Regions from separate parts of the Streptomyces sp. NPDC000880 genome, predicted to be linked through region 3. Evidence: riboswitches for the same ligand, from Rfam matches in the RefSeq annotation. Region 3 holds a riboswitch; each other region holds the start of a gene.

Region 1 (9,712 bases), on a different contig from region 3:
ACATCGATCTCGCCGGCCACCCAGGCCCGGGCGAGCCCGAGCTCCCCAGGCCGCCACAGCAGCCGACGCAGGGCGCGCCGGTGCTTGACGACGAGTACGGGAGCGCCTGGAGGCCCGGATTCACTACCGTCCCAGGCCCGGATACGGACCGGGAGCGGGGTCCCCAGCAACTCCTCGGCAAGAGTGGTCAGCCGCAGCGCGGCGTCGCCCATGGCGTACACCTCCGTGACGATGGATCCCAGAAATGCTCCTGCACCACGCCGCGGTGGGGCAGCGCGGTGCACTCCTGACAACAATCCGACCACTGTGCGTGCTTCCCGGCGGCGCGCAATGCCCAGGCAAAATACATGCTCCCCACATGTATCTCGCGGAAGGCACGCGTCGGGGCGCACGGGCGAGCCCGGACACAGCGAAGGGGCCGACCCGCACCACGGATGGCGGGCGGCCCCTTACGCGGGCTTGCCTGGAGCTAGGAGGCCTTCGCCTTCTCCGGGGCCGGCGCTGCCGCCGCCGGAGCCGGCTTGGCCGCCTCGTAGAACTCCTCGCGCGGCGTCTCGATCGCGCCCAGCGAGACCACCTCGCGCTTGAGGAACATCGCCAGCGTCCAGTCCGCGAAGACCCGGATCTTACGGTTCCACGTCGGCATCGCCATGCCGTGGTAGCCACGGTGCATGTACCACGCCAGACGGCCCTTGAGCTTGATCTTCATCTTGCCCATGACGATCATCGCGACGCCCTTGTGCAGGCCGAGACCGGCGACCGCACCCTTGTTGGCGTGGCTGTACTCCTTCTGCGGGAAGCCCCGCATGCCGGAGATGACGTTGTCGCCGAGGACCCGGGCCTGACGCAGCGCGTGCTGGGCGTTCGGCGGGCACCAGGCGTTCTCGACGCCGGCCTTGCGGGCCGCGATGTCCGGGACCTGCGCGTTGTCGCCCGCGGCCCAGATGTAGTCGGTGCCCTGGACCTGGAGCTTCTCGGTGCAGTCCACATGGCCGCGCGGGCCGAGCGGCAGGCCGAAGCGCGCCAGCGCCGGGTTCGGCTTCACGCCGGCCGTCCACACGATGGTGTTGGAGTCGACCTCGAGGCCGTTCTTCAGCACCACGTGGCCGTCCACGCAGGACTCCATAGAGGTCGACAGGTAGATCTCGATGCCACGGCCCTCGAGGTGCTCCTTGCCGTACTGGCCCAGCTTCGGGCCCACCTCGGGAAGGATCTTGTCGGCCGCGTCGACCAGGATGAAGCGCATGTCCTCGCGCTTGACGCTGGCGTAGTACTGGGCCGCGTCGCGCGCCAGGTCCTCCACCTCGCCGATGGTCTCCGCGCCGGCGAAGCCGCCGCCCACGAAGACGAAGGTCAGCGCCTTGCGGCGGACCTCCTCGTCGGTCGTCGAGTCAGCCTTGTCGAGCTGCTCGAGTACGTGGTTGCGCAGGCCGATGGCCTCCTCGATGCCCTTCATACCGATGCCCTGCTCGGCGAGGCCGGGGATCGGGAAGGTGCGGGAGACCGCGCCGAGCGCGACGATGAGGTAGTCGAAGGGCAGCTCGTACGCCCCGCCGACCAGCGGCGAGATGGTGGCGACCTTGCGGTCCTGATCGATGGCGGTGACCCGGCCGGTGAGCACCTCGGCCTTGGGCAGGACGCGTCGCAACGGGACGACGACATGCCGAGGCGAGATGCTGCCGGCGGCAGCTTCGGGGAGGAAGGGCTGGTACGTCATGTACGAGCGCGGGTCGACGACCGTGACGGTCGCCTCGCCGTAGCGCATCTTCTTCAGAATGCGACGAGCTGCGTACAGGCCTACGTACCCACCGCCTACAACGAGGATCCTGGGACGCTCCGTGGTGCTCATGCCATCGAGTATCCACCCCTCCCAGGGGGGGTGCTCGTGAGCCCCTTCACAAGGTGTCGAGCCACCTCTGCTACACTACGCGGCCCACGTGACCGAGGTCATGCCGCTGCGGGGGAACCACGGTACATGGGGAAACGTTCTCCACCCCTCGTGAGCTGGCCCCTAAGGGCCTCCCGTAGATGAACCAGCGGCCCGCTTCATGCCCCCGCAACGCGCCCCGCAACGCCCGGAATGCACCCCGCCGGGCGGTGCGGAGGGGCCGGAAGGGCCTTTCGCCCCCCCACAGCACCCGTCAGCGGAATTTTCCTTGTGAAGAACTTCACGAAGTTCATTCCGAGGCTGCTCTAAGCGATCGACCAGGCGATCCCGTCGAGGATGTCGTGCTCGCTCACGACCACCTCCGGCACCCCGATCCGCTCCATGATCGCAAGCAGCACGAGCGCCCCGGCCCCGATGACGTCGACCCGCCCCGGGTGCATCACCGGGTGCGCGGAGCGCTGCTCGTGGTCGGCCTTCAGCAGCGCCTCGCTGACCGCCTTGATCTGGGCGTACGGGATCCGTGCGTGGTGGATCCTCGTCGGGTCGTACTCGTCGAGACCGAGCGCGATCGCCGCCACCGTCGTCACCGACCCGGCCAGGCCGATCAGCGTCTGCGCCTCCCGGATCGGGACGGTCTCCTCGGCGAGATCGAGCGCGGCCTCGATGTCGGCGCGCATCGCGGCGACCTCGTCGGGCGTCGGCGGATCGTGCCGGATGTGCCGTTCGGTCAGCCGTACGCAGCCGATGTCCACGGACCGCGCGGCCTCGACCTCCTCATGGCCGACGACGAACTCGGTCGAGCCGCCGCCGATGTCCACCACCAGACGCTCCTCATGGCCCGGCAGCTCCCGCGTGGCGCCGGTGAAGGAGAACTCCGCCTCCTGGTCCCCGGTGATCACCTCGGGTTCGACGCCCACGATGTCGATCACTCCGCGAACAAAGTCGTCCCGGTTGGACGCGTCGCGCGAGGCGGAGGTGGCCACGAAGCGGATCTTCTCCGCGCCGTGCTTCTTGATCACGGCGGCGTACTCGCGGCACGCCGCGAAGGTCCGCTCCAGCGCCTCGGGTGCGAGCCGCCCGGTCCGGTCCACGCCCTGGCCGAGCCGGACAATCGTCATCCGCCGGTCGAGGTCGACCAGCTCACCGGCGGCCGGGTCCGCGTCGGCGACGAGCAGCCGGATGGAGTTCGTACCGCAGTCGATGGCGGCGACCCGGGTCACTTCTCGTCCCCTTCTTCACACGGCGCGACGCACGGGCCCTTGCGCCACCACTCGGGCAGCATCGCGATCGCCTCGTCGCCCAGCGGATTGACGCCGGGTCCCGCCGCGAGCGAGTGGGCGACCAGGACATGCAGGCACTTCACCCGGTCGGGCATGCCGCCCGCGCTCGGGAAGCCCTGCAGCATCTCGATGGCGTCGCGGCGTGCGATGTAGTCCTCGTGGGCGGCTCGGTACTTTGCGGCCAGTTCCGGGTCGGTCGCGAGGCGCTCGTTCATCTCCTTCATCACGCCGTTCGCCTCCAGCGTGCCGATCGCCGAGGCGGCCCGCGGGCAGGTCAGGTAGTACAGCGTCGGGAAGGGGGTGCCGTCGGGGAGCCGCGGCGCGGTCTCGACGACGTCGGGCTGACCGCACGGGCAGCGGTGCGCGATGGCGCGCAGTCCGCGCGGCGGACGGCCGAGCTGCTTCTTGAACGCGGCGATGTCCGCGTCGGTCGGCTCGGTCGGGGCTGTGGTGGGAGGGGGCGTTTCCATGCCTGCCTTGGTTCTAGCGGTGCTTCTGTGTGGCTGCTACTTGCTGCGGTCGGCGTTGTCGACGCCGTCCCAGACATTCGAGTACCAGGGGCGGTCGGCCGCCCCACCCTCTTCGGTGCGGCGCTTCTCGGCGGCCTCGGGTGCGATCATGATGTAGCCGGTCTCTCCCGGCAGCACGAGATGCAGGTGCTCGCGGGCGAGGCGCCGGATGTACATGTCGTCCTGGAGCCGAGCCTTCTCGTCCCTCAGCCGCTCGACCTGCTGTTCGGCGTCCGCCATCCGGCGCTCCTGGTCGGCGATGTCGGCGCGCTGGGAGACGTACTGCCGCATCGGATACGCGAGCGCGACGGCCAGCGAGCAGACCACCAGGGCCAGGAAGGCCGCGCGGCCGGTGAGCCGGGAGCGGCGGGCCTGCCGGCGGCTTTGCGACCGGTAGACGCGAGCGGCGGTCTGCTCGCCGAGCAGCCGCAGCCGGGTCGAGGTGGAGAACCGGTCCTGGTCCCCGTTGCGTGCCATGGTCTCGCCTCCCCGTTACGCGCCTACGTCCCCGGACACGGTACGGGACCGCGACCGGGGACGTAGGTAACGAGAGCGTCAGCCCTTGCTGTACCGATCAGTTCGCAGAGCGCCGTGCCGATCAGTTCGCAAAGCGCTGTGCCCGATCAGTTCGCAGAACGAAACCGCGGGAACGCCGAGCGGCCCGCGTACACCGCGGCGTCGTCGAGGATCTCCTCGATGCGCAGCAGCTGGTTGTACTTGGCGACGCGCTCGGAGCGGGCCGGGGCGCCGGTCTTGATCTGGCCGCAGTTGGTGGCGACGGCCAGGTCGGCGATGGTGACGTCCTCGGTCTCGCCGGAGCGGTGCGACATCATGCACTTGAACCCGTTGCGCTGGGCGAGCTCGACGGCGTCCAGGGTCTCGGTCAGCGAACCGATCTGGTTGACCTTGACGAGCAGGGCGTTCGCGGCGCCGTCCTCGATGCCGCGGGCGAGGCGCTCCGGGTTGGTGACGAAGAGGTCGTCGCCGACGATCTGGACCTTGGTGCCCAGCTTGTCGGTGAGGACCTTCCAGCCGGCCCAGTCGTCCTCGAACAGCGGGTCCTCGATGGAGACCAGCGGGTACGCGGCGACGAGCTCCTCGTAGTACTCGGTCATCTCGGCGGCCGAGCGGGACTTGCCCTCGAACTCGTAGGCGCCGTCCTTGTAGAACTCGGACGCGGCGACGTCGAGCGCGAGCGCGATGTCCTTGCCGGGGGCGTAGCCGGCTTCCTTGATGGCCTCGAGGATCAGGTCCAGCGCGGCGCGGTTGGAGTCGAGGTTCGGCGCGAAGCCGCCCTCGTCGCCCAGGCCGGTGGACAGACCCTTCTGCTTCAGGACCTTCTTGAGGGTGTGGTAGACCTCGGTGCCCCAGCGCAGGGCCTCGGAGAAGGACTCCGCGCCGATCGGAGCGATCATGAACTCCTGAATGTCCACGTTCGAGTCGGCGTGCGAGCCGCCGTTCAGGATGTTCATCATCGGAACGGGCAGCAGGTGCGCGTTCGGGCCGCCCAGGTAGCGGAAGAGCGGCAGGTCGGAGGCCTCGGAGGCGGCGTGCGCCACGGCGAGGGAGACGCCGAGGATGGCGTTGGCGCCGAGCGAGGACTTGTCCGGGGTGGCGTCCAGGTCGAACATCGCCTGGTCGATCAGGCGCTGCTCGGTGGCGTCGTACCCGACGAGCTCCGGGCCGATCTGCTCGATGACGGCGAGGACGGCCTTCTCGACGCCCTTGCCCTGGTAGCGGTTCTGGTCACCGTCGCGGAGCTCAAGAGCCTCGAACGCACCGGTGGAGGCGCCGGACGGAACAGCAGCACGACCCGTGCTGCCGTCGTCGAGGCCAACCTCGACCTCGACCGTGGGGTTGCCTCGGGAGTCCAGGATTTCCCGGGCTACGACGACGTCGATGGACGGCACGAGCATCTCCTTCTGGGATGTGACGCTAAATGTGACGCAAGCGGTGGGACACAAGCAGTGCAGGGTCGCCTCGGCCTTGCGGCAAGAGCCTAACCGGCTCCGGGGCATCGGCCGGCCGATGCCCGCCCGCTGGGACGGAAAAGGGCATGAACAGGCAGTGACAAGGCAGCACCCCCGCCCGGCGCGTACGGGGGAAAGCGCGCAGGACCGGGGTGCTCCGGTGCCCGGGGGGTCAGCTCGGGCGGAGCCGGGTCAGCTCAGGTGGAGCTGCTGGCCCGGGTAGATGACGTCCGCGTCGTCGATGATGTCCTTGTTCAGGTCGAACAGCTTCTGCCAGCCGCCCTTGACCTTCTCGGTCTCGGCGATCTTGCCGAGGGTGTCGCCGGCCTTGACCTTGTACTCGCCGTCGCCCTTCTTGAAGCCCTTGGCCTTGGCGGCGGGCTTCGCAGGGGCGGCGGGGCGCTCGGAGCGGGTGGTGGGAACCTCGGCGCGCTCCTGCTTCGGCTGCGCCGGCTGCGTGGTGCCGGAGTCGGCGGAGCCGCCGTCGTACGCGGCGCCCGACAGGCTGACGCCGCAGTTCGGCCACGCGCCCTTGCCCTGGCCGGCCAGGACCTTCTCGGCGACCGCTATCTGCTGGGACTTGGAGGCCTGGTCGGCGCTCGCGGCGTACTGCGTGCCGCCGTACGCGGCCCAGGTGGAGGACGAGAACTGCAGGCCGCCGTAGTAGCCGTTGCCGGTGTTGATGGACCAGTTGCCGCCGGACTCGCACTGGGCGACCTGGTCCCACTCGGAGGCGGTCGCGGCGGACGCCGAGGTGGCGCCGATGAGCGGGGCGGCGACGGCCGCACCGGTGACGCCGGCGATCGCGGCGAAACGAGTAGTCCGATTGAAAACGGACGGGCGACGGTGCTTGCCCTTGCTGGAGAACAGCATGGAACGTCTCCTCACCGACGCCTACGAGGTGAGCTGTCGGGTTCGGGCCGATGGGGAATCCCCAGTTCCGCCAGGAACCAGAAGACGAGTTGCCCGGCCGCGCGTCCTGCGCGCGGCTTCACCCCAAGCCGGTGGGAGCCGTCGATCTCAACGGCCGGGGCCGGCGCTTACCTTGGGTCCCCCGCTCCTGCCTTCGGCGCTCTGCGCGATGACTACTCCCCTGACCGTCGGCAGGATTCGGCGTGATGGTCAGTGGTGCCCGCGGTGGCGAGCGGTTCAGACCGTAGACACAGCTCTCCCCGATGTTCAAAGGTGAGAAACGGGGAGAAATCGCCCATCTCGCCACTCCGATAACTCTCGTTTCCGCAGGTGGCGGGCGGAATGAGTGGTTCCGCCGGGCATGTCACGGCAGTTGGGACAAAGAGACCCTTGTCTCACTTGCACAGATTCGGACATAACCCTGCGAACTTGCCCGCGAACCGCCCGCGGATTACCCCTACTTCAGGCCTAGATCGAGGCTCTGGCCGGGAAGGATGAGATCAGGGTCGGCACCGACGGTCTGCTGGTTCGCCTCGTAGAGCCCGGCCCAGCCGCCGGAGAGCTTCTGCTCGTCGGCGATGGCCCACAGGCTGTCGCCCGGCCGGACGGTGTACTCGCCGGGCGCGGCGTCCGCTTCGACCGCCCCATCCGGGTTGCCCGCATTGTCGCGTGCCGAACCGTCACCTCGCGAGGCATGGCGGCCCACTTCACGCACATTGTCTGTATTGCCCGGCTCGGTGTTCTCCGGAGCGGGCTCGCCACGGTGCTTGCCGCTGCCGCTGTCGGCGCCCAGCGTCGCGTCCGCGGTCGCCGACGCGGCGGGCTCGGCCGACCCGGCCGGGTCCGCGGACGGCTCGGCAGACGGCGCCGCGGTGGGCTCGGTCGAGGGCGTCACGGGTATGAGCGGCTCGGCGGGGGCACTCTGCTCGGGCAACGGCAGGATGCCCGGGTTGACGCCGGTCGCGGCGCCGTCGTTCGTCAGCCCGGCGAGTGGCGCACAGCTGGGCCACGCCGCGGGGCCCTGCGCGTCGAGGACCTTCTCGGCAACCGCTATCTGCTGCGAGCGGCTGGCGAGGTCGGCGCGGGGCGCGTACGCCGTACCGCCGAAGTCCTGCCAGACCTCCTGCGAGAACTGCAGCCCGCCGTAGTACCCGTTGCCGAGGTCGGCGCTCCACATGCCGCCGCTCTCGCACTCCGCCACTCGGTCCCACATGGAGGCGTCAGCGGCGGAGGCCGAACCGGCGCCGAGAAGGGGGATGGCGATGGCCGATCCCGTCACCCCTGCCGCGACAACGATGGCCGGCGCCTGGCGAGGTCGGCGGTGTCGCCCGTTCGCGGAACCCATGCGGTTGCCTTTCACGTGACTGCTGGGACGACGGTGAACGTAGCGGCATTCGAACGCGAGTCACAAGTCGATGCAGCAGAGATCACGTGAAAGTCACAGACTTGACAATGCGTCAGGTCTGTCGAGCGTTGAACTCAACCGGCAGAGTGCGCAATCCGCGCATAATGAGACCCCCACGCCACCGCAAATCGGCTGGATCGCCCGCAAGCCGCAAGTCCGGCATTCTCCTGAGCAGCGTGGCGAGCGCGGTCTGCCCCTCAAGACGCGCCAGCGGCGCGCCGAGGCAGTAGTGGATGCCGTGCCCGTACCCGAGATGCTGGTTGTCGCGCCGGGACAGATCGAGGGTGTCCGGGTCGGCGAACCGCTCCGGGTCCCGGTCGGCGGCGGCGAGTATGACCAGTACGGGATCGCCCGCCGCGATCCGCTGCCCGCCGATGACGAGCGCCTCGGTGGCGAACCGCCAGGTGGCGAGCTCCACGGGCCCGTCGTAGCGCAGGAGTTCCTCGACACCGGCGGCCAGCAGTTCGGTCTCACCGGCCGCGAGGGAGGCCTGGAGCCGCCGGCGCTGGTCCGGGTTGCGCAGCAGCGCGTACACGCCGTTGCCGATCAGATTCACCGTCGTCTCGAACCCCGCGAAGAGAAGGATGAAGGCCATGGCGGCGGCTTCGTTCTCGGTGAGGTGCTCGCCGTGGTCGGATGCCCTGATGAGCCCGGAGATGAGGTCGTCGCCCGGGTCTTGTCTTTTGCGGTGGATGAGTTCCGCGAGATAGCCGCGCATCTTCTTCACGGAGCGGGCGACTCCGCCGCGCGGACCGCCGCCGTGCCGGATCATCATGCCCGCCCAGTCGCGGAAGTCGTCCTGGTCCTCGCGCGGGACGCCGAGCAAGTCGCAGATCGCGTAGATGGGGAGCGGGAACGCGAACTCGTGAATCAGGTCCGCCTCCCCCTTGCCTGCGAAGCCATCAATGAGCCGGTCCGTCAACTCCTGTACGCGCGGGGCGAATTCGGCGACACGGCGCGGCGTGAACGCCTTCGACACCAGCCGCCGCAGCCGGGTGTGGTCCGGCGGGTCGATGTTCAGCAGATGGGTCATCAGCTCGGCCTTGCGCTCGCCGGGGATCCCCGTCCTCCCCTTGGCGTGCGCGGGCTCGTCGTGATGCGCGGGATTCTTGCTGAGCCGCTGGTCGGCGAGGGCCTGCTTGGCATCGGCGTACCGCGTCACCAGCCATGCCTCGACCCCGCTGGGAAGGGTGGTCCGGTGGACCGGCGAGTTTTCCCGGAGCCAGGCGTACGCGGGGTAGGGGTCGGTGGCGAACGCCCAGGTGAACAGCTCGGGCTGAGCGCTCACTCCTGCCCCTCGGCGGCGCGGATCGCGTCCCGGTAGGTGCGGGCCGCGGCGCGCAGGGCGGCCTCCGGGTCGATGCCGGAAGCCTCGGCCCGGACGGCGAGGGCGAGCAGTTCGTAACCGGTGCCCGGGCCGGCGGGGAGCGGGACGTCGAGGCCCGCCGTACGGACCCGGCCCGCGAGCTTCGCGGCGAGGGCGAGCCCGGGCTGGCCCAGCGGGACGCCGTCCGTCACGGAGTCGCGCTGCTTCTCGATCGCCTTCGTGCGCAGCCAGTGCTCCTTCACGTCCTCCGGCGTCTCGGCGCGCTCGTCGCCGAAGACGTGCGGGTGGCGGTGGATCAGCTTCTCGACGATCGTCCCTGCGACGTCGTCGATGGAGAACGGCTCGGCTCCGTCCTCATCGCGGCCTTCCTGCGCGATGCGCGCGTGGAAGACGACCTGCAGGAGTACGTCCCCGAGCTCCT
Region 2 (9,712 bases), on a different contig from region 3:
CATCGAGCGCTGGGTCACCGTCGCCCACGAAGGGGACGGTCCCGACCTGGAGCTGCTGCGGGCCGACGCCGCCGCCTGGACGCTGCCCCAGCGCGACCGCTGGCGGCTCAGTCAGCTGCACGGCCGCTGGGCGGCCGAGTCGCTGCTTGTACGGTCGGAGCTGACGTACGGCGAGAAGGTGATCGGCAGCCGTCGCGGCCACACCGGACATCAGCATCTGCCGTGGGTCGCGCTGGACGCGGAGGGGGCCACGGAGGAGCACGGCGAGGTGTACGCCTGCGCGCTCGGCTGGTCCGGGTCCTGGCGGATCTCCGTACAGCAGCTGCCCGACGGACTCGTGCAGATCACCGGCGGCGCGGGCTACGACGAATCGGGACTGCTGCGGCTCGCGCCCGGCCAGTCGTACACCTCGCCCGTCTTCGCCGGGCTGTGGACCGACGGCGGATTCGGCGCTGCCAGCCGGGCCTGGCACGCCTGGCAGCTGGCGCATGTGATCCCCGACGCGGCGACCGAGCGGCCCGTCCTCTACAACTCCTGGGAAGCCACCGGTTTCGACATCTCCGAGGAGCAGCAGCGGGCGCTCGCCCAGCGGGCCGCGGCCATGGGCGTCGAACTGTTCGTGGTGGACGACGCCTGGTTCGGGCAGCGCACCAGCGACCGCGCCGGGCTCGGCGACTGGACGCCCAACGCCGAGCGCTTCCCGCAGGGGCTGGGGCCGCTTGCCGACGAAGTGCACGAGCTGGGGATGCAGTTCGGCATCTGGGTCGAGCCGGAGATGGTCAATGCCGACAGCGACCTCTACCGCGCGCACCCCGACTGGGTGCAGTACCACCCGGGCCGCGCCAGGACCGAATTCCGCAACCAGCTCGTGCTGAACCTCGCGCGCGAGGACGTACAGGCCTATCTCTGGGAGCAGCTGGACACGCTCCTCAGCAGCGCGCCCATCGACTACGTGAAATGGGACTTCAACCGCTGCTTCACGGACGCGGGCTGGCCCGGCGAGAAGTACCCGCAGAAGCTCTGGGTCGAGCATGTGCACGCGCTGTATGCACTCTTCGACCGGCTGCGCGCGGCGCATCCGTCCGTCGCCTTCGAGTCCTGCTCGGGCGGCGGCGGCCGGATCGACCTCGGAATCCTCTCCCGTACCGACCAGGTGTGGACCTCCGACAACACCGATCCGCTGGACCGGCTCGCCATCCAGCAGGGCTTCACCCAGTTGCACCCGGCACGGGTCATGGCGGCCTGGGTCACCGACAGCCCCAATGTCCAGCTCAACGGCCGCGTCAGCACGCTCCGTTTCCGCTTCGTCAGCGCGATGGCCGGTGTTCTCGGCGTCGGCGGCGACCTCACCGAGTGGACCGATGAGGAGCTCGCCGAGGCACGCGGCTGGGTGGACCTCTACAAGAAGATCAGGCCGCTGGTGCAGCACGGCGAGCTGCACCGGCTGCGGGCGCCCGAGGGCGGGCTCAGCGCCGTGCAGTACATACGCGGCGACGAGAGCGTTGTCCTCGCCTGGCTGCAGGCGCAGCACTACGGCGAGCAGCCGCCCAGGCTCAGGCTGCGCGGCTTCGACCCGGCAGCCTCCTACGAGTGCCTGGACACCGGCGCCGTACACCGGGGGGCCGTACTCCTGCACCACGGACTGGACACCGGACTCAAGGGCGACATGGACGCCACCGTGATCCGGCTGCGTCGCCGCTGATCCGACTCCGAATCGACTCCGAATCGACCCGGCCATGAACGCGAACTTCCATGGCCGGGCGAGGGCTTCAGGAGCAACGAGCGGATACGGCGCAGACGGCTCGTCGGGGCGCGGCATACCCCCGTACCCCGCTGCAACGGATTCCGGCGACTCCTCCGGCTCAAGCCTGCCGCGAATTTCGAGTGGACGACGGGCAATTCGGAATGGGCCAAAGGAGATCAGGGGGCTCTACGAGGGGTGACATCGAGAAGGTCGACATCCATGATCGGGATGTACGCGGAGAAATCCCCGGCCGCATTCGCCTTCGGCGACACCGTATTCAGGATCTTCATCCCGCACCCATCCCGCGCGCCGCGGGGGCCTGCGCCGGCGCGATCGCGGCGGCCTTCGCCACGTCGCCCCGGATGCCTCCGCGGTCGGCTCCACCCCCTCGTTCCGGAAGAGCGGCCCGTCGCGGACGCGGCACCATTTTGTCCAGTTTTGCGGTTGAGGCCGAGAGGCAGTCGTCGAGCAAAGGCGGTGGGTCACGGTGGAATTCCTGTGGTGTTGACAGGAATTCGGGGTAAGTGGGCTCGATCGGCTGATCATCATTAAATGACACTTCTGTCCGAATTGGCCGGTTCGGCATAACGTGCCCCGTATGTAAGGGAGATGGGACCCGACCCGTGAGCAGGATCATATCCGTGACGTTCCGTGGTGGTGCGGCGGAGTCGAATTCCTTTGACGGAAGGACAGTTGGGATCCCGTTGGGATCCATTATTCACGGAGCGTAACCGGAATTCTGTGGCGATATCGCATGGATCATTGACCCGGGAAAGTGATGGCTTGTACCCGCCCGTCCGTCTCGCTTACGTTCCCGTCAATCCGGACGGACCGCCTAATCCTGCCGCCGACCGGAATTCGAAACCCACCAACGCGTGGCAGGAGCGGGGGACCCAGGTAGTACGCCATTCCGGAGTTCCGGACGGCTCGGGGTTAAGTCGCGCACCGCGCGGCCGGGCATCTCCAGCCCGAACCCGACAGCTCACCTCGTAGGCGCCGGAGAGGAATGCGCCATGCCCGCAAAGGGTAAGCACCGCCGTCCAAGGACCAGCCCGATCACGCGCGGCTTCGTCGCCGCCGGCACGGGTGGCGCCGTCATCGTGCTTCCACTGATGGGCGCCACCGGCGCCCACGCGGCGGGCAAGACCGCTCCCGCCGTGGCGGCTGCGGCAGTGACCGCCGCCGCGACCCCGGCGGCCGCCAAGCCGGCCGCCGCCCCCACCACGTACTCCGTCGTCGCCGGCGACTACCTGGCCAAGATCGCCAAGGAGCACGATGTGTCCGGCGGCTGGAAGAAGCTGTACGAGGACAACCGTGAGCAGATCGGCGACAACCCGTCGCTGATCCGCCCGGGCCTCAAGCTGACCCTCGGTGCGACGTCGAAGGCGAAGGCTCCGGAGAAGGCGCAGCCCCGCGAGGAGAGCCAGGCCGGGGCCGAGTCCAAGGCCGCACCGAAGGCCGCGTCGAAGGCCAAGGCCTCCTCCGACTCCGGCTCGGACCCCTCCGCGCAGTCCTCCGGTGACTCCGCGAGCGCCCCGCAGACCAGCGGCTCCGGCTTCACAGCCCCCGTCGACGGCGCGACCGTCACCACCCCCTACCGCATGACCGGCGCCATGTGGTCCAGCGGCTACCACACCGGCGTCGACTTCGCGGCATCCTCCGGTACCACCGTCAAGGCCGTCGGCGCGGGCACCGTCGTCTCCGCCGGCTGGGCCGGTGCGTACGGCAACGAGGTTGTGATCCAGCACAGCGACGGCAACTACTCGCAGTACGCCCACCTCTCCTCGCTCTCCGTCTCCGCCGGCCAGAGCGTGAGCGGCGGCCAGCAGCTCGGCCTCTCCGGCTCCACCGGCAACTCCAGCGGCCCGCACCTGCACTTCGAGATCCGTACCGGCCCGAGCTACGGCTCGGACATCGACCCGCTGGCCTACCTGCGCCAGTACGGCGTCTCCATCTGATCCGCGTCCGGTCCGCCTGATCCAGCCGAGGCGCAGACAGCACACCGCTCTCCCCTCGCACCGCCACCCGGCGGCGCGGGGGGAGTCGGCGTATTCCGGGTTGGACGAAACTTGGCCGGTGGCAAAGATCACCCCTCGTCAACCCCTCCTTGCGGTCGCGTAGGTCACATCCGTAAGGGAAAGATGTGGTCTCGTGGCAGACGATTCGAGAACAGGGAAAAATGGCGCATTCGGGTCGTACGCGGCGATCGGTGACAGCTTCACCGAGGGCGTGGGAGACCCGGGTCCGAACGGGATGTACGTCGATGGGCTGACCGGTTCGCGGTCCTGCTCGACGACCGGACCCCGGAGCACACCTTCAGGTACGCCAATCTCGCCGTGCGCGGCCGTCTCCTCGACCAGATCGTCGAGGAGCAGGTGCCGAGGGCGAAGGAACTCGCCCCGGATCTGGTGACGTTCTGCGCCGGCGGCAACGACATCATCCGGCCGGGCACCGACCCCGACGACGTGGCCGAGCGCTTCGAGCGCGCCGTCGCCGACCTCACGAGTGCGGTCGGCACGGTCATGGTCACCACCGGATTCGACACGCGCGGGGTGCCGGTGCTGCGCCATCTGCGCGGCAAGATCGCCACGTACACCGCGCATGTACGGTCCATCGCCGACCGCTACGACTGCCCCGTCCTCGACCTCTGGTCGCTCAAGTCCGTTCAGGACAGGCGCGCCTGGGACGCCGACCGGTTGCATCTGTCGCCCGAGGGACACACCCGGGTTGCGCTGCGCGCCGCCCAGGTACTCGGAATCGATGTGCCCGCCGACCCCGACCAGCTGTGGCCGCCCCAGCCGCGGCGCGGCCCGCTCGACGTGCGCCGTGACGACATCCACTGGGCGCGTGAGCACCTGGTGCCGTGGATCGGCCGACGGCTGCGCGGCGAGAGCTCCGGCGACCATGTCGAGGCCAAGCGCCCGAACCTGCTGCCCCTGTGATGGCGGCGGGGTGGGGTGCGAGGGACCTGCCCCGGCTGACGGGCCGTACGGCCCTGGTCACCGGTGCCAACCGCGGCATCGGCTTCGCGGTCGCCGCGGGCCTCGCCGGCGCCGGGGCGCGGGTGCTGCTCGGCACCCGCGACCACGACCGCGGCGCGGCCGCGATGCACCGGCTGCGCGCCGAGGTGCCGGGCGCGCGGGCCGGGCTGCTGCCGCTGGATCTGGCCGACCTGGACTCCGTACGCGAAGCAGTGCGGCTCACCCCCGACCCTGGCTGGATCTGCTGATCAACAATGCCGGGCTGATCGCGCCACCCCACCGCCGCACCACGGCGCAGGGCTTCGAGTCGCAGTTCGGCACCAACCACCTCGGGCACTACGCACTCACCGCGCTGCTGCTGCCCAGACTCCTCGACCAGCCGGGGAGCCGCGTCGTCACCGTCACCAGCATGGCGCAGAGCAGCGCCCGCCTCGACTTCGAAAATCTGCAGAGCGAGCGCCGCTACGGCGCGTGGCGCGCCTATGGCATGTCGAAACTCGTGTGCTTGTCTACCCGTCCGGCATCGACGTGTCCAGCTCCACCAACCGCTCACTGGCGTGTGGATCGGAAACGCCATGGAACACCCTCGCCGCGCGCCCGGGCCTACCCGGGAGTGGTGAAGCGGGCCCGCCACAGGTCGCGGAGCAACGCGATCTCGGCCATGTGATGGATGAATTCGAGGTTGGCCCCCGCCAGCACGGCGATGAATGGGTCGTCGGGATCGGAGCCGTACGGGTACTGCGAGAAGCCGACCGTGTCGAGCTGCTCGTCGGTGATGGCGGCGACGCTGTCGCGCCAGCGGTCGATCAGCGCCCAGAACCGTTCGAGTGCCAAGGCGGCGGAGGGGGTGAAGTCGACCAGCAGCTTCGGCTCCTGCCGCCGTTCACCGAAGGTCCACTCCCATTGGCCCGCGAAGCAGGAGTGCAGGTGCCCCAGCCGCCACGCGATGGTGGTGACCGGCACTTCGTCGGGCTCCGGCGCACCGGTGTGGGCGAGGATCTGTTCGACCCGCTCGACGCTCACGCTCCAGTCATCGGCGATCTTGGCGACCGTCATGCCGCCGGCAGCCTGCCGGGAGATCTCGGCGTACTCGTTCGCCGGGATGTCCGGGGCGCCCTTGTCGAGCACCCACTCGCCCGGCCCGTACGCCCGGGGCGTCGCCGCCTCGCCCCGGCGCCGGATCGACCAGCAACCGGCCACCGGCTCCCACAGGCACTCCTCGTCACCGAGCCCCGTCAGCCGCACCTGGGCCATCTCCCTGGCCTGGTCGAACTGGTCGAGCAGCAAGCCCAAACGGTCGGTCCGCGCGCCCTCAGTCTCCATGCCTGGCTCCCCTTCGCCGTCGCGTCTCGTACCTCACTGCGCTCAGGCGGAAGTTAACGGCTCACCTCACGGAGCGCCACCGATTTTCTCGCCCACGAAGCGGTGCAGCACCACCCGCATCACCGCACTCGTTCAGGCCGTCCCCACCCTCCACGTGACCTGCTCAAGCTGAGGTTGGAAAAGGCTCCCTGACTGTTCAATCGCCGGAGCTGATTGGCGGCGCGCTCCCGGTGCTGCGTGCGGCGGCGGACCCGGACGCTCGGGCCGGTGAGTACTACGGCCCCTCCGGCCTCGGCTCCTTCAAGGGCGCACCGAAGCCGACGGCGTTCTCGGCGCGGGCGCAGGACGCGGCGGTGGCGCGCCGGCTGTGGGAGGAGTCGGCGAGGGACGGGATCGGCTTTCCCGTTCCGTACGACGGCTGAGGAGCCCGCCGTACGAACCAATGCGTCCCGTGCGTCAGACCTGAGACGGCACGAGTCCGGCGGGGCCGATCAGCGCCGTGCTGCCCTCGCCCGTGCAGGCGTGGGCGCCCGCCAGTGCGCCCAGCCTGGCGCTCTCCTCCAGGTCGCGGCCGGACAACCGCCCGTAGAGAAAGCCGCAAACGTACGCGTCCCCCGCGCCGTTGGAGTCCACCACCGGTGCGGGCGGGACCGCCGCGGGGATCGGGCGTGGGGTGCTGCTGCCGTCGCGGGTGAGGAGGTACGAGCCGCCGGCGCCCGCCGTCGCGACCACCGTCTGTGCCCGTCCGTCGCGCAGGATCTCCCGCATCACCGAGGCGATCCGCTCGCCGGCGCCCGCCGCGCTCAGGAAGACCAGGTCCGAGCGGAGCGCGAACTCCCGTTGGTGATCGGCCAGTCCGTCCCAGTCGTGCAGGTCGGTGGAGACGGGTACGCCGAGCGCCTCGATGTCGTCGTAGAGGAACCGCGCGAAGTTCACGATCGAGAGATGGATGTGGCGGGCCCGCCGCAGATGTGGGAGGTAGAAGTCGCGCGGCATCCGCAACTCCCCCGGATCGCGGGCGTCGTAGAAGGACATGCGGCGGCCCGCGGGGTCGACGAGGTTGACCGCGCGACGAGTCCCGGTCGGGGAGAGGAGCGGCTCGAAGGCCACCCCGCCTTCGGCGAGCCGTGCGCGGACCTGGTGGCCCGGCCAGTCGTCGCCTATGTAGTCGAGGAGGGTGACATTCAGCCCGAGGGCCCGGCAGCCCAGGGCCACGTTGCCGCCGGTGTGGCCCGGCGATTCGCGGATCGGGCCGACCCCGACGGAGTCCGAGAGCGGGACCGGCAGAGAGTCGACACGGACGACCGTGTCCACGCCGGTGCCGCCGACGACCAGCACATCGTGGGGGAGAGGATCTGCCTGCTGAGACTGAGACTGAGACTGAGACTGAGACTGAGACTGAGACTGAGACTTGGACTGAGACTGCGGCTGCTGAGACACAGTTGCCAAGTATGGGGGAAGAGGCTGTGCGCGCACGGCCGTTCAGCGAGCGGCGGCGGTGAGCGCGGCGCGGTCCACGCCGAGCTCGCGGGCGAGCGCGTCGTCGGTCCATTCCAGCATCGGCTTCGCCGCCCGTCAGAGTCGTCGCCGCCATGTCGCATGCTCCTCGAGATGATCAGCCGCATGATGTCCGAGGTGCCTTTCTCGATCTCCTCCAGCTTGGCGTCCCGTATCCACTGCTCCACGGGAACTCGCGCGAATACCCCGTCCGTCGAGCATCCAGACGGCTTGCCGAACTGCTGCCCGCGCCGCTCGGTCGTGAGCGGACCAGCCCGATGGGGAGCTCGGACATGTTGCCTCCAGGCACGACGACGGACGCAGTAACTGAATCGTCGGTCAGTATCCGGAGGGGCGAGCTCCCCTGCCAACGTGATCGTCAATAAACTCGCCGGGTGGACCGAACGGCCGTAGCGGTCAGCCGGCCGTGGAGCGCCGGCGGGCCGGAATCTCGCAGTGGTCCTTGAAGCCCTGGCTGGTCAGCCCAAGTGCGGAGTTCATCCGCGAGCGCAGGTTCTCCACCGCCACCATCGCGGTCAGCTCGACGAACGCCGCCTCGCCGAGAGCCATGAGCAGCCGCTTCGTCAGCTCGTCCTCGACCCGCGGCGGATTGGCCGTCATCGCCTCCGCGTACTCCATGACGTCGCGCTCCAGCGGAGCGTAGACATCGCTGTCGCGCCACATCGGCACATCCTGGAGCTTGCGCACGTCCATGCCCTGCTGCCGGCTCTCCCAGTGGCCGAAGTCCATGCACCAGCTGCACCCGATCGAGGCCGCCGACGCCATCACCGCCAGCGCCTTGAGGCCCGGGTCGAGGCTCTTCCACTTCGCCACCGACTGCTCGAAACGGAAATCCGTCCACAGCACCTGCGGGTTGTGGGCCAGTGCCCGGGCGGGGTCGAGGACCTTTCCGTACACGCGCTTGGAGTACCACTGGGTGGCGCGGAAGAGGAGCGAGCGGCGCGGGGTGAGCGAGATACGGGCCATGACGAGCCTCCTGAGGTGTGGTCGACGCCCTTTGTCGACGCCGTATTCACGCATACGACGGACAGCGCGGTCCCGGATGTGACATCGCGGGGGGAATCTCAGGAACACCCGCACGGGGACAGGCGTTGCTGTGGTCATGACGGACATCGACGCACAGCAGGACGCGCAGCGGGACGCGGAGGACGCCCTCCTCGAGCTGGTCGACGAGTACGACGGAGGGGTGCTGGCCACCATCAAACGGGACGGCAGGCCCCAGCTGTCCAATGTGAACCACGCGTACGACCCGCATGAGCGGATCATCCGGGTGTCCATCACTGACGACCGGGCCAAGACCAGGAACCTGCGCCGCGACCCGCGCGCCTGCTACCACGTCACCAGCCCCGACCGCTGGGCCTGGACCGTCGTCGAGGGTACGGCCGACCTCTCACCGGTCGCTGCCGACCCGCACGACGCCACCGTCGAAGAGCTGATCACCCTCTACCGCGACGTGCAGGGCGAACACCCGGACTGGGACGACTACCGGCGCGCGATGGTCCGCGACAAGCGCCTCGTGTTGCGGTTGCGCGTGGAACGGGCCTATGGCCAGCCGCGCCGCTGAGCCCACCGCCGGTGCCGGTGGCCGTCACCGCCGGCACACCCAGGGTGACGCCCACCGGCACCAGCACGGTGCGCGGCCTCCGCGCGTTACCGCACTGGCGTACCGCCCGCACATAATGAAAAGACCCCGACATCTGGAGGTGCTGTGACCGGCGCCGGCTCGCCCCACTCTCTCAGCTCCCGGCTGCGGTCCCTGCGACCCGCCGCGTTCGGCGCCGACCCGGCCGGAGAGCGGTGGGCGCGGATTCTCCGCTCGCCGAACTTCTCCGACGGGTCCTTCCAGAACCCCGTGGGGGCCAGGACCAGGCCGTCCGGCAGCTCCATGATCGAGTTCGCCAAGATCTACTTCCGCAAGGAGGCACGGGCGCGCCGGTCCCCCGTCGGCGTGGTGCCCATGCACCCCACGCCCCTTGCCGACCTGGCGAAACCGCCGGCCTCCGGGCTGCGGCTCACCTGGATCGGACACTCCAGCGTCCTTGCCGAGATCGACGGCCGGCGGGTCCTCTTCGACCCGGTCTGGGGCGACCGCTGCTCACCCTTCTCCTTCGCCGGACCCAAGCGGCTGCATCCTGTTCCCGTGCCG
Region 3 (9,712 bases):
CAAGGACGTCAGTGTCGAGATCCCGAAGCGCCGGCTGACGGTGTTCACCGGCGTCTCCGGCTCGGGCAAGAGCTCGCTGGTGTTCGGCACGATCGCCGCGGAGTCGCAGCGGCTGATCAACGAGACCTACAGCGCCTTCGTGCAGGGCTTCATGCCGACGCTGGCGCGGCCGGAGGTCGATGTACTCGAAGGGCTGACGACCGCGATCATCGTCGACCAGCAGCGGTTGGGTGCCGACCCCCGCTCCACGGTCGGCACCGCCACCGATGCCAACGCGATGCTGCGCATCCTCTTCAGCCGGCTCGGGCAGCCGCACATCGGCTCGCCCAACGCGTTCTCCTTCAACGTCGCCTCGGTCCGGGCGAGCGGTGCGATCACGGTCGAACGCGGCGCCGGCAGCAAGACCGTGAAACAGACCTTCACCCGCACCGGCGGCATGTGTACGCGCTGCGAAGGCCGGGGCACGGTCTCCGACATCGACCTCACCCAGCTCTACGACGACTCCAAGTCGATCGCCGAGGGCGCGTTCACCATCCCCGGCTGGAAGTCGGACAGTTGGTGGACCGTGCGGACCTACGCCGAGTCGGGCTTCCTCGACCCGGACAAGCCGATCCGCAAGTACACCAAGAAGGAGATGCAGGACTTCCTCTACCGGGAGCCGACCAAGGTGAAGGTCGAGGGCGTGAACCTCACCTACGAGGGGCTGATCCCCAAGATCCAGAAGTCGTTCCTCTCCAAGGATCGGGAGGCGATGCAGCCGCACATCCGGGCGTTCGTGGACCGGGCGGTCACCTTCACCTCCTGCCCCGAGTGCGGTGGCACCCGGCTCAGCGAGGCGGCCCGGTCGTCGCGGATCGGCAAGATCAACATCGCCGACGCCTGCGCGATGCAGATCAGCGACCTGGCCGAATGGGTCCGCGGTCTCGACGAGCCGTCGGTGGCGCCGCTGCTCGCCGCGCTGCTGCACAGCCTCGACTCGTTCGTGGAGATCGGGCTCGGCTACCTCTCGCTCGACCGGCCGTCGGGCACGCTGTCGGGCGGCGAGGCGCAGCGCGTCAAGATGATCCGCCACCTCGGCTCCTCGCTCACCGACACCACCTACGTCTTCGACGAGCCCACCATCGGCCTGCATCCCCACGACATTCAGCGGATGAACGACCTGCTGCTGCGGCTGCGGGACAAGGGCAACACGGTGCTCGTCGTCGAGCACAAGCCGGAGGCGATCGCGATCGCCGACCACGTCGTCGACCTCGGCCCCGGCGCCGGTACGGCGGGCGGCACCGTCTGCTTCGAGGGCACCGTCGAGGGGCTGCGGGCCGGCGGCACCATCACTGGCCGCCATTTCGACGACCGGGCCGCCCTCAAGGCGACGGTGCGGACGTCCACCGGCACGCTGGAGATCCGCGGCGCCACGGCGCACAACCTGCGCGACGTCGACGTCGACATCCCGCTCGGGGTGCTCTGCGTGGTCACCGGCGTGGCGGGCTCCGGCAAGAGCTCGCTCGTGCACGGGTCGATCCCCGCAGGCGCGGGTGTGGTGTCGGTCGACCAGGGCGCGATCCGCGGCTCGCGACGGAGTAACCCGGCGACGTACACCGGACTGCTCGACCCGATCCGCAAGGCGTTCGCGAAGGCCAACGGCGTGAAGCCGGCGCTGTTCAGCGCCAACTCCGAGGGCGCCTGCCCCAACTGCAACGGCGCCGGCGTCATCTACACCGACCTGGCGATGATGGCCGGCGTCGCCACCACCTGCGAGGAGTGCGAGGGGAAGCGGTTCCAGGCATCGGTGCTGGACTACCACCTCGGCGGCCGCGACATCAGCGAGGTACTCGCGATGTCGGTGACCGAGGCCGAGGAGTTCTTCGGCGCCGGCGAGGCGCGCACGCCGGCCGCGCACGCCATCCTCGGCCGGCTCGCCGACGTCGGGCTCGGCTACCTCAGCCTCGGCCAGCCGCTCACCACGCTGTCCGGCGGCGAGCGGCAGCGGCTCAAGCTGGCCACCCATATGGCCGAGAAGGGCGGTGTCTACGTCCTCGACGAGCCGACCACCGGACTCCACCTCGCCGACGTCGAGCAGCTGCTCGGCCTGCTCGACCGGCTCGTCGACTCCGGCAAGTCGGTCATCGTCATCGAGCACCACCAGGCGGTCATGGCGCACGCCGACTGGATCATCGACCTCGGCCCCGGCGCCGGCCACGACGGCGGCCGGATCGTCTTCGAGGGCACACCCGCCGACCTCGTCGCCGCCCGCTCCACCCTCACCGGCGAGCACCTCGCGGCCTACGTCGGCACCTGACCGAGGCCCTCGCGGACACCGTGAGACGAGCAAGGAGCCCGACGATCAGGTCCGAGGCGCCGTCGGCGGGCCACCTACAAGCGCCCCCACGGGGTGCGTCACTTCCTTGCCGCCTACGACCTCTCCACCAACAGGCTCTATGGGCACATCAATGTGAAGAAGGGCAGGACCGAGTTCCTGGCCTTTCTGCGCTACGTGCGATCGCTCCATCCTCCTGGGGGTCCGCAAGCCAAGGTCGGGACGGACCACCAGAAGACCAAGCAGAACTAACCAGCAAGATTTCGGGCGCATGACACTAGCTCGCCGGCCCCGCCAGCACCGCCACCGCCGACGTCAACGGTGTGCCCGAACCGTCGCGGCGCGGGTCGGTCTCCGGCAGCTCGGCCGGTGCGCCGTTCTTCTGCGCAGCCCGCGCCGGAGCCGCGCCCGCCCAGGCCAGTACGAGCACGTCCTCGCCCTTGAGGAACCGCTGGCAGCGCACCCCGCCCGTGGCCCGCCCCTTGCGGGGGTACTGGTCGAAGGGCGTCAGCTTCGCCGTCATCGCCGAGTCGTCCAGAGTGCCGTGCGAGCCGGCGACCGTGAACACCACCGCGTCCCCGGCCGGGTCCACCGCCGTGAACGAGATCACTTCGGCGCCGTCCGCCAGCTTGATGCCGGTCATGCCGCCCGCCGCCCGGCCCTGCGGCCGCACCTGCGCGGCCGGGTAGCGCAGCAGCTGCGCGTCGGAGGTGATGAAGACCAGGTCCTCCTCGCCCGTACGCAGCTCGGCACCGCCGACGACCCGGTCGCCTTCCCTGAGGGCGATGACCTCCAACTCGTCCTTGTTCGCCGGATAGTCGGGCACCACACGCTTGACCACACCCTGCAGGGTGCCGAGCGCCAGGCCCGGCGAGGACTCGTCGAGCGTAGTGAGGCAGACGACCCGCTCGTCCGCCTCCAGCGACAGGAACTCCGAGACCGGCGCCCCGCCCGAGAGATTGGGCGTCGAAGCGGTGTCCGGCAGCTGTGGCAGATCGATCACCGAGATCCGCAGCAGCCGCCCGGCCGACGTCACCGCGCCCACGTCGCCGCGCTGCGTGGCGGGCACCGCGGAGACGATCACATCGTGCTTGGCGCGCCTGCCGCCGTCGTCCACCGGCGGCTCGCCCGTGGCCGTACGGGCAAGCAGACCCGTCGAGGACATCAGCACCCGGCACGGGTCGTCCGCGACCTCGAGCGCCACCGCGGCGACCGGCGTGCTCGCCGACTCCAGCAGCACGGTGCGCCGCTCGGTGCCGAACTTCTTCGCCACCGCGGCCAGTTCGCCCGAGACCAGCTTGCGCAGCTCGGCGTCCGACTCCAGGATCCCGGTCAGCTCGTCGATCTCGCCGTTCAGCCGGTCGCGCTCGCTCTCCAGCTCGATGCGGTCGAACTTGGTCAGCCGGCGCAGCGGGGTGTCCAGGATGTACTGGGTCTGGATGTCGCTGAGCGAGAAGCGCTCGATCAGCCGCTCCTTCGCCTGCGCGGAGTTCTCGCTCGACCGGATGAGGCGGATCACCTCGTCGATGTCGATCAGCGCGACGAGCAAGCCCTCGACCAGGTGCAGCCGGTCGCGCCGCTTTGTCCGCCGGAACTCGCTGCGCCGGCGCACGACCTCGAAGCGGTGGTCGAGGTAGACCTCAAGCAGCTCCTTGAGCCCCAGCGTGAGCGGCTGCCCGTCCACCAGCGCCACGTTGTTGATGCCGAAGGACTCCTCCATCGGCGTCAGCTTGTAGAGCTGCTCCAGCACGGCCTCCGGAATGAAGCCGTTCTTGACCTCGATGACCAGACGCAGACCGTGCGAGCGGTCGGTGAGGTCCTTGACGTCCGCGATGCCCTGGAGTTTCTTCGACGAGACCAGGTCCTTGATCTTGGCGATCACCTTCTCCGGGCCGACGGTGAAGGGCAGTTCGGTGACGACCAGGCCCTTGCGGCGTGCCGTGACGTCCTCCACGGAGACCGTCGCGCGGATCTTGAAAGTGCCGCGCCCCGTTTCGTACGCATCCTTGATGCCGGCCAGGCCCACGATCCGGCCACCGGTCGGCAGGTCGGGCCCCGGGACGAGCCGCATCAGCGTCTCGAGGTCCGCGCCCGGGTGCTTGATCAGATGGCGGGCGGCGGCGATGACCTCGCCCAGATTGTGCGGCGGCATGTTCGTCGCCATGCCGACCGCGATCCCGGACGCGCCGTTGACCAGCAGATTCGGGTAGGCGGCGGGGAGAGTGACGGGCTCGCGCTCCTGGCCGTCGTAATTCGACTGGAAGTCGACGGTGTCCTCGTCGATCGACTCGGTCATCAGTGACGTCGCGTCGGCCATCCGGCACTCGGTGTACCGCATGGCGGCCGGCGGGTCGTCATTGCCGAGCGAGCCGAAGTTGCCGTGCCCGTCCACCAGCGGCAGGCGCATCGAGAACGGCTGCGCCATCCGCACCAGGGCGTCGTAGATCGACGCGTCGCCGTGCGGGTGCAACTTACCCATGACCTCGCCGACGACACGGGCGCACTTCACATAGCCCCGGTCGGGGCGCAGGCCCATCTCGTTCATCTGGTAGACGATCCGGCGGTGCACCGGCTTCATGCCGTCACGTGCGTCCGGCAGGGCCCGGGAGTAGATCACCGAGTACGCGTACTCGAGGAAGGAGCCCTGCATTTCGTCCACCACGTCAATGTCGAGGATCCTCTCCTCGAAATCGTCCGGCGGCGGGGTCTTCGTGCTGCGGCGGGCCATCGCGGCTGCTGCTCCTTCGCGTACCAGGTCTGGAACTGACGCCGACCATTGTGGACCGTCCCACTGACAACGCTGACCGCGACCCGGGAACTTCGCCAGGTGTCAGCGCGCTTGCATACAGTGGCAGGACTTCTCCATATCGCGATCGAAGGGACGTACATGCCCATGGGTCACACGGCCACAGCGCAGGCCGGTTCCGGCGGCCTGACAGCGACTGAGCACCGGCTGGCCAACGGCCTGCGCGTGGTGCTCTCCGAGGACCACCTGACCCCGGTCGCCGCTGTCTGCCTCTGGTACGACGTCGGCTCACGCCACGAGGTCAAGGGCCGTACCGGCCTCGCCCACCTCTTCGAGCACCTGATGTTCCAGGGCTCGGGCCAGGTGAAGGGGAACGGCCACTTCGAGCTGGTGCAGGGCGCCGGTGGCTCGCTGAACGGCACCACCAGCTTCGAGCGCACCAACTATTTCGAGACGATGCCCACACACCAGCTGGAGCTGGCGCTCTGGCTGGAAGCCGACCGGATGGGCTCGCTGCTTGCCGCGCTCGACGACGAGTCGATGGAGAACCAGCGCGACGTCGTCAAGAACGAGCGCCGCCAGCGGTACGACAACGTTCCGTACGGCACGGCTTTCGAGAAGCTGACCGCCCTCGCCTACCCCGAGGGCCACCCCTACCACCACACGCCGATCGGCTCGATGGCCGACCTGGACGCGGCGACCCTCGAGGACGCCCGCGCCTTCTTCCGTACGTACTACGCGCCGAGCAACGCCGTGCTGTCGGTCGTCGGCGACATCGACCCGGAGCAGACGCTCGCCTGGGTCGAGAAGTACTTCGGCACCATCCCGTCCCACGACGGCAAGCAGCCGCCGCGCGACGGCTCGCTCCCGGAGACCATCGGCCGGCAGCTGCGCGAGGAGGTCGTCGAGGAGGTGCCGGCGCGGGCGCTGATGGCCGCCTACCGGCTGCCGCACGACGGCACGCGCGAGTGCGACGCCGCCGATCTGGCGCTGACCGTCCTCGGCGGTGGCGAGTCGTCCCGGCTGCACAACCGTCTGGTCCGCCGTGACCAGACGGCTGTCGCGGCCGGCTTCGGCCTGCTGCGGCTGGCCGGCGCGCCCTCGCTCGGCTGGCTGGACGTGAAGACGTCCGGAGGCGTCGAGGTCCCGCAGATCGAGGCCGCGGTCGACGAGGAGCTCGCGCGGTTCGCCGCGGAGGGCCCCACGCCCGAGGAGATGGAGCGCGCGCAGGCGCAGCTGGAGCGCGAGTGGCTGGACCGGCTGGGTACGGTAGCGGGCCGCGCAGACGAACTGTGCCGGTACGCGGTGCTGTTCGGCGACCCGCAGCTGGCGCTGACTGCCGTGCAGCGGGTGCTGGACGTCACCGCCGAGGAGGTGCAGGCGGTCGCCAAGGCCCGGCTGCGCCCGGACAACAGGGCAGTGCTGGTCTACGAGCCCATCTCGGCCGGCGACGGCGACGGCGAGGGCGACGACAGCGACGAGACCGACGAGCACGAGGGGACCGACCAGTGAGCGACGCTGCCGTGACCATGCAGTTCCACCCGCAGCCGGCCGCGGGTCAGGCCCGGCCCTGGGCGTTCCCCGCCCCCGAGCGCGGCACGCTGGACAACGGGCTCACGGTGCTGCGCTGCCACCGTCCCGGCCAGCAGGTGGTTGCCGTCGAGATCTGCCTCGACGCGCCGCTGGACGCCGAGCCGGACGGCCTCGACGGCGTCGCCACGATCATGGCGCGCGCCCTGTCGGAGGGCACCGACAAGCACTCCGCGGAGGAGTTCGCGGCCGAGCTGGAGCGCTGCGGAGCCACGCTCGACTCGCATGCCGACCACCCCGGCGTCCGCGTCTCCCTGGAGGTGCCGGTCTCCCGGCTGCCGAAGGCGCTCGGCCTGCTCGCCGAGGCGCTGCGCGCACCCGCCTTCGCCGACAGCGAGGTGGAGCGGCTTGTACGCAACCGTCTCGACGAGATCCCGCACGAGACGGCCAATCCTGCCCGCCGTGCCGCCAAGGAGCTCTCCAAGCAGCTCTTCCCGGCCTCCCTGCGCATGTCGCGTCCCCGTCAGGGCACGGAGGAGACCGTGGTCCGGATCGACTCCGCGGCCGTGCGGGGCTTCTACGAGGCGCATGTGCGGCCCGCCACGGCCACCGCGGTGATCGTCGGCGACCTCACCGGGGTCGACCTGGACGCCGTGCTGGCCGACACCCTCGGCACCTGGAAGGGAGACAGCGCCGCGCCCCGTCCCGTACCGCCGATCACGGCTGACGACACGGGCCGCGTGGTCATCGTGGACCGGCCGGGCGCCGTGCAGACGCAGTTGCTGATCGGCCGCATCGGGGCGGACCGGCACGACCGCGTGTGGCCCGCGCAGGTGCTCGGCGCGTACTGCCTGGGCGGCACCCTCACCTCCCGCCTGGACCGCGTGCTGCGCGAGGAGAAGGGCTACACCTACGGCGTACGGGCTTTCGGTCAGGTACTGTGGTCCGCCCCCGACGGGTCGGGCGCCGCGATGCTCGCCATCAGCGGCTCGGTGGACACCCCCAACACCGGACCGGCGCTGGAGGACCTCTGGAAGGTGCTGCGCACGCTCGGGGCCGAGGGGCTCACTGACGCCGAGCGGGATGTAGCCGTGCAGAACCTGGTGGGTGTCGCCCCGCTGAAGTTCGAGACGGCGGCGTCCGTCGCGGCCACGCTTGCCGACCAGGTCGAGCAGTCCCTCCCGGACGACTACCAGGCGCAGTTGTATGTACGGCTGGCCGAGACCGGCACCGTGGAGGCGACGGCCGCGGCCGTAAACGCCTTCCCGGTGGACCGGCTTGTCACGGTGCTCGTCGGCGACGCCTCGCAGATCGAGGAGCCGGTCAGGGCACTGGGCATCGGTGAAGTGACCGTTGTCACGGGCTGATTGACCGCAAGACGATCGGTCATACCTGGCAAACAACTCTAAGCAGACAAGCAGAACCCCGGCCTCCAAAGCGACGCCGGGGTTCTGTCTTATGCCCGGTTTGATGGAGAGGATGCCTGTCTGCCCTGTGGCATGCACTACAAAACGGCCTGTCTGTTTGGTGAATGAAAGATGCCCCGCCTAGCGTCGGTCCGGCTGTCCGCCAGAAGCCCGCCGCACCCGCGGCATCGGGCAGCCATCGCCGAGTCCCCGTATGGCGCGAGCCTGGGGAGCCGGGGACCCAATCAGTCCCTGGGGTGAATCGGACGCCTTCGCACCCGTGCGGAGGAGCCCGTAGGAGACCTTCCTGCTCCGAACCCGTCAGCTAACCCGGTAGGCGAGAAGGAAGGAAAGGATCAGCCACTTCATGGCGTTCACCCGTGCCACCGGGAAGCACCGTGCCCCGAGCCGCCTGACGCGCAAGAGCGCGAGCATGGCGGGCGTCGCGGCCCTTGCCACGACCGGCGTCATCGGAACCCTCGCTTCCCCGGCGCTCGCTGCCGACACGAGTGCCTCCGCATTCGAGGACACCGGCCTGACCCAGATCGTGGCCGCCGACTCGCTGGCCGACCAGATCGCCGACCAGGCCGCCGCCCAGAAGCGGGAGGCCGCCCAGGCCGCCGCCAAGGCGAAGGCGGAGGCCGAGGCCAAGCGCAAGGCCGAGGCCCGCGCCAAGGAGGCTCGCGAGGCCAAGGAGCGCGCCGCCCGCGAGGCCGAGCGCAAGCGCCTCAACTCCTTCCGGCTCCCCGTCGCCGGCTCGTACGTCACCACCGGCTACAAGGCCGGCGGCTCGCTCTGGTCCTCCGGCAGCCACTCCGGCGTCGACTTCCGTGCCGCGTCCGGCAGCGCGGTCGTGGCCGTCGGCGCGGGCACCGTCGTCGAGGCCGGCTGGGCCGGCGCGTACGGCAACAACATCGTGATCAAGATGAAGGACGGTTCGTACACGCAGTACGGCCACCTCTCGTCCATCGGCGTCTCGGTCGGCCAGCGGGTCACCCCGGGCCAGCAGATAGGCCTCTCCGGCTCGACCGGCAACTCCACCGGGCCGCATCTCCACTTCGAGGTCCGCACCAGCCCCGAGTACGGCTCCGACATCAACCCGGTCGCGTACCTGCGCGCGCACGGCGTCGGCGTCTGAGCGACACCCCTCCGGTGAACGAAGGCCCCGGCCGCCGCCGGGGCCTTCGGCGTTCGGCCCTCTGGCCAAAAGGTATCCAAGAATTTACAGGGGCCATCGGAAAATCCGGTCCACTGCAATAGAGTCACCGAACAGGCGTCAATCGGCTGCGTTTCGCGCGGATTAAAGCGGAGGTTCGGTCATGCGCATTCCCGCGCACTCGGTATGCACGGCGATCCGCGACGACATCGTCTCCGGTGTATTCGAGCGCGGCAGCCGGCTCACGGAGGAGCAGCTGGCGCGCCGCTACGGCGTCTCCCGGGTCCCCGTGCGCGAGGCCCTGCGCACGCTGGAGTCCGAGGGCTTCGTCACCACCCGCCGCCACGCCGGCGCCTGCGTCGCCGAGCCCACCGAGCAGGAGGCGGCCGACCTGCTGGAGGTCCGGATGCTGCTGGAGCCGCTGGGCGCGGCCCGGGCCGCCCAGCGCCGTACGGAGGCGCACCTCAAAGTCCTGCGCGGTCTCGTAAGGCTGGGCCAGGAGCGGGCCCGCCGCGGCCAGGGCGAGGATCTGCGCTCGCTGGGCAGCTGGTTCCACGAGA

What was found. Region 3 has a riboswitch for cyclic di-AMP ahead of ACWDO5_RS32640 (M23 family metallopeptidase). Riboswitches for the same ligand answer to the same signal wherever they lie in the genome.
Region 1: another riboswitch for cyclic di-AMP. It lies ahead of ACWDO5_RS08360 (transglycosylase family protein); the one in region 3 lies ahead of ACWDO5_RS32640 (M23 family metallopeptidase).
Region 2: another riboswitch for cyclic di-AMP. It lies ahead of ACWDO5_RS28170 (M23 family metallopeptidase); the one in region 3 lies ahead of ACWDO5_RS32640 (M23 family metallopeptidase).

Annotation. Positions count from the first base shown of each region.
Region 1 is NZ_JBSFMS010000017.1:12,864-22,575, reverse strand. It holds gene ACWDO5_RS08390 (class I SAM-dependent methyltransferase) at 1-212, opposite strand, end outside; gene ACWDO5_RS08385 (NAD(P)/FAD-dependent oxidoreductase) at 470-1,849, opposite strand; gene ACWDO5_RS08380 (Ppx/GppA phosphatase family protein) at 2,194-3,108, opposite strand; gene ACWDO5_RS08375 (DUF501 domain-containing protein) at 3,105-3,638, opposite strand; gene ACWDO5_RS08370 (FtsB family cell division protein) at 3,675-4,154, opposite strand; gene eno (phosphopyruvate hydratase) at 4,301-5,587, opposite strand; gene ACWDO5_RS08360 (transglycosylase family protein) at 5,840-6,520, opposite strand; cyclic di-AMP (ydaO/yuaA leader) riboswitch at 6,524-6,729, opposite strand; gene ACWDO5_RS08355 (transglycosylase family protein) at 7,017-7,904, opposite strand; gene ACWDO5_RS08350 (cytochrome P450 family protein) at 8,017-9,252, opposite strand; gene ACWDO5_RS08345 (MazG family protein) at 9,249-9,712, opposite strand, start outside.
Region 2 is NZ_JBSFMS010000114.1:11,681-21,392, reverse strand. It holds gene ACWDO5_RS28175 (alpha-galactosidase) at 1-1,702, shown strand, start outside; cyclic di-AMP (ydaO/yuaA leader) riboswitch at 2,601-2,755, shown strand; gene ACWDO5_RS28170 (M23 family metallopeptidase) at 2,758-3,702, shown strand; partial or broken gene ACWDO5_RS28165 (SGNH/GDSL hydrolase family protein) at 3,896-4,686, shown strand; gene ACWDO5_RS28160 (SDR family NAD(P)-dependent oxidoreductase) at 4,686-4,973, shown strand; gene ACWDO5_RS28155 (SDR family NAD(P)-dependent oxidoreductase) at 4,961-5,392, shown strand; gene ACWDO5_RS28150 (DinB family protein) at 5,329-6,048, opposite strand; gene ACWDO5_RS28145 (hypothetical protein) at 6,279-6,470, shown strand; gene ACWDO5_RS28140 (carbohydrate kinase family protein) at 6,505-7,335, opposite strand; gene ACWDO5_RS28135 (hypothetical protein) at 7,233-7,733, opposite strand; gene ACWDO5_RS28130 (carboxymuconolactone decarboxylase family protein) at 7,963-8,532, opposite strand; gene ACWDO5_RS28125 (PPOX class F420-dependent oxidoreductase) at 8,669-9,130, shown strand; gene ACWDO5_RS28120 (MBL fold metallo-hydrolase) at 9,275-9,712, shown strand, end outside.
Region 3 is NZ_JBSFMS010000165.1:3,037-12,748, reverse strand. It holds gene ACWDO5_RS32665 (ATP-binding cassette domain-containing protein) at 1-2,296, shown strand, start outside; gene ACWDO5_RS32660 (hypothetical protein) at 2,390-2,566, shown strand; gene ACWDO5_RS32655 (DNA gyrase/topoisomerase IV subunit A) at 2,592-5,042, opposite strand; gene ACWDO5_RS32650 (M16 family metallopeptidase) at 5,202-6,572, shown strand; gene ACWDO5_RS32645 (M16 family metallopeptidase) at 6,590-7,957, shown strand; cyclic di-AMP (ydaO/yuaA leader) riboswitch at 8,187-8,350, shown strand; gene ACWDO5_RS32640 (M23 family metallopeptidase) at 8,364-9,134, shown strand; gene ACWDO5_RS32635 (GntR family transcriptional regulator) at 9,316-9,712, shown strand, end outside.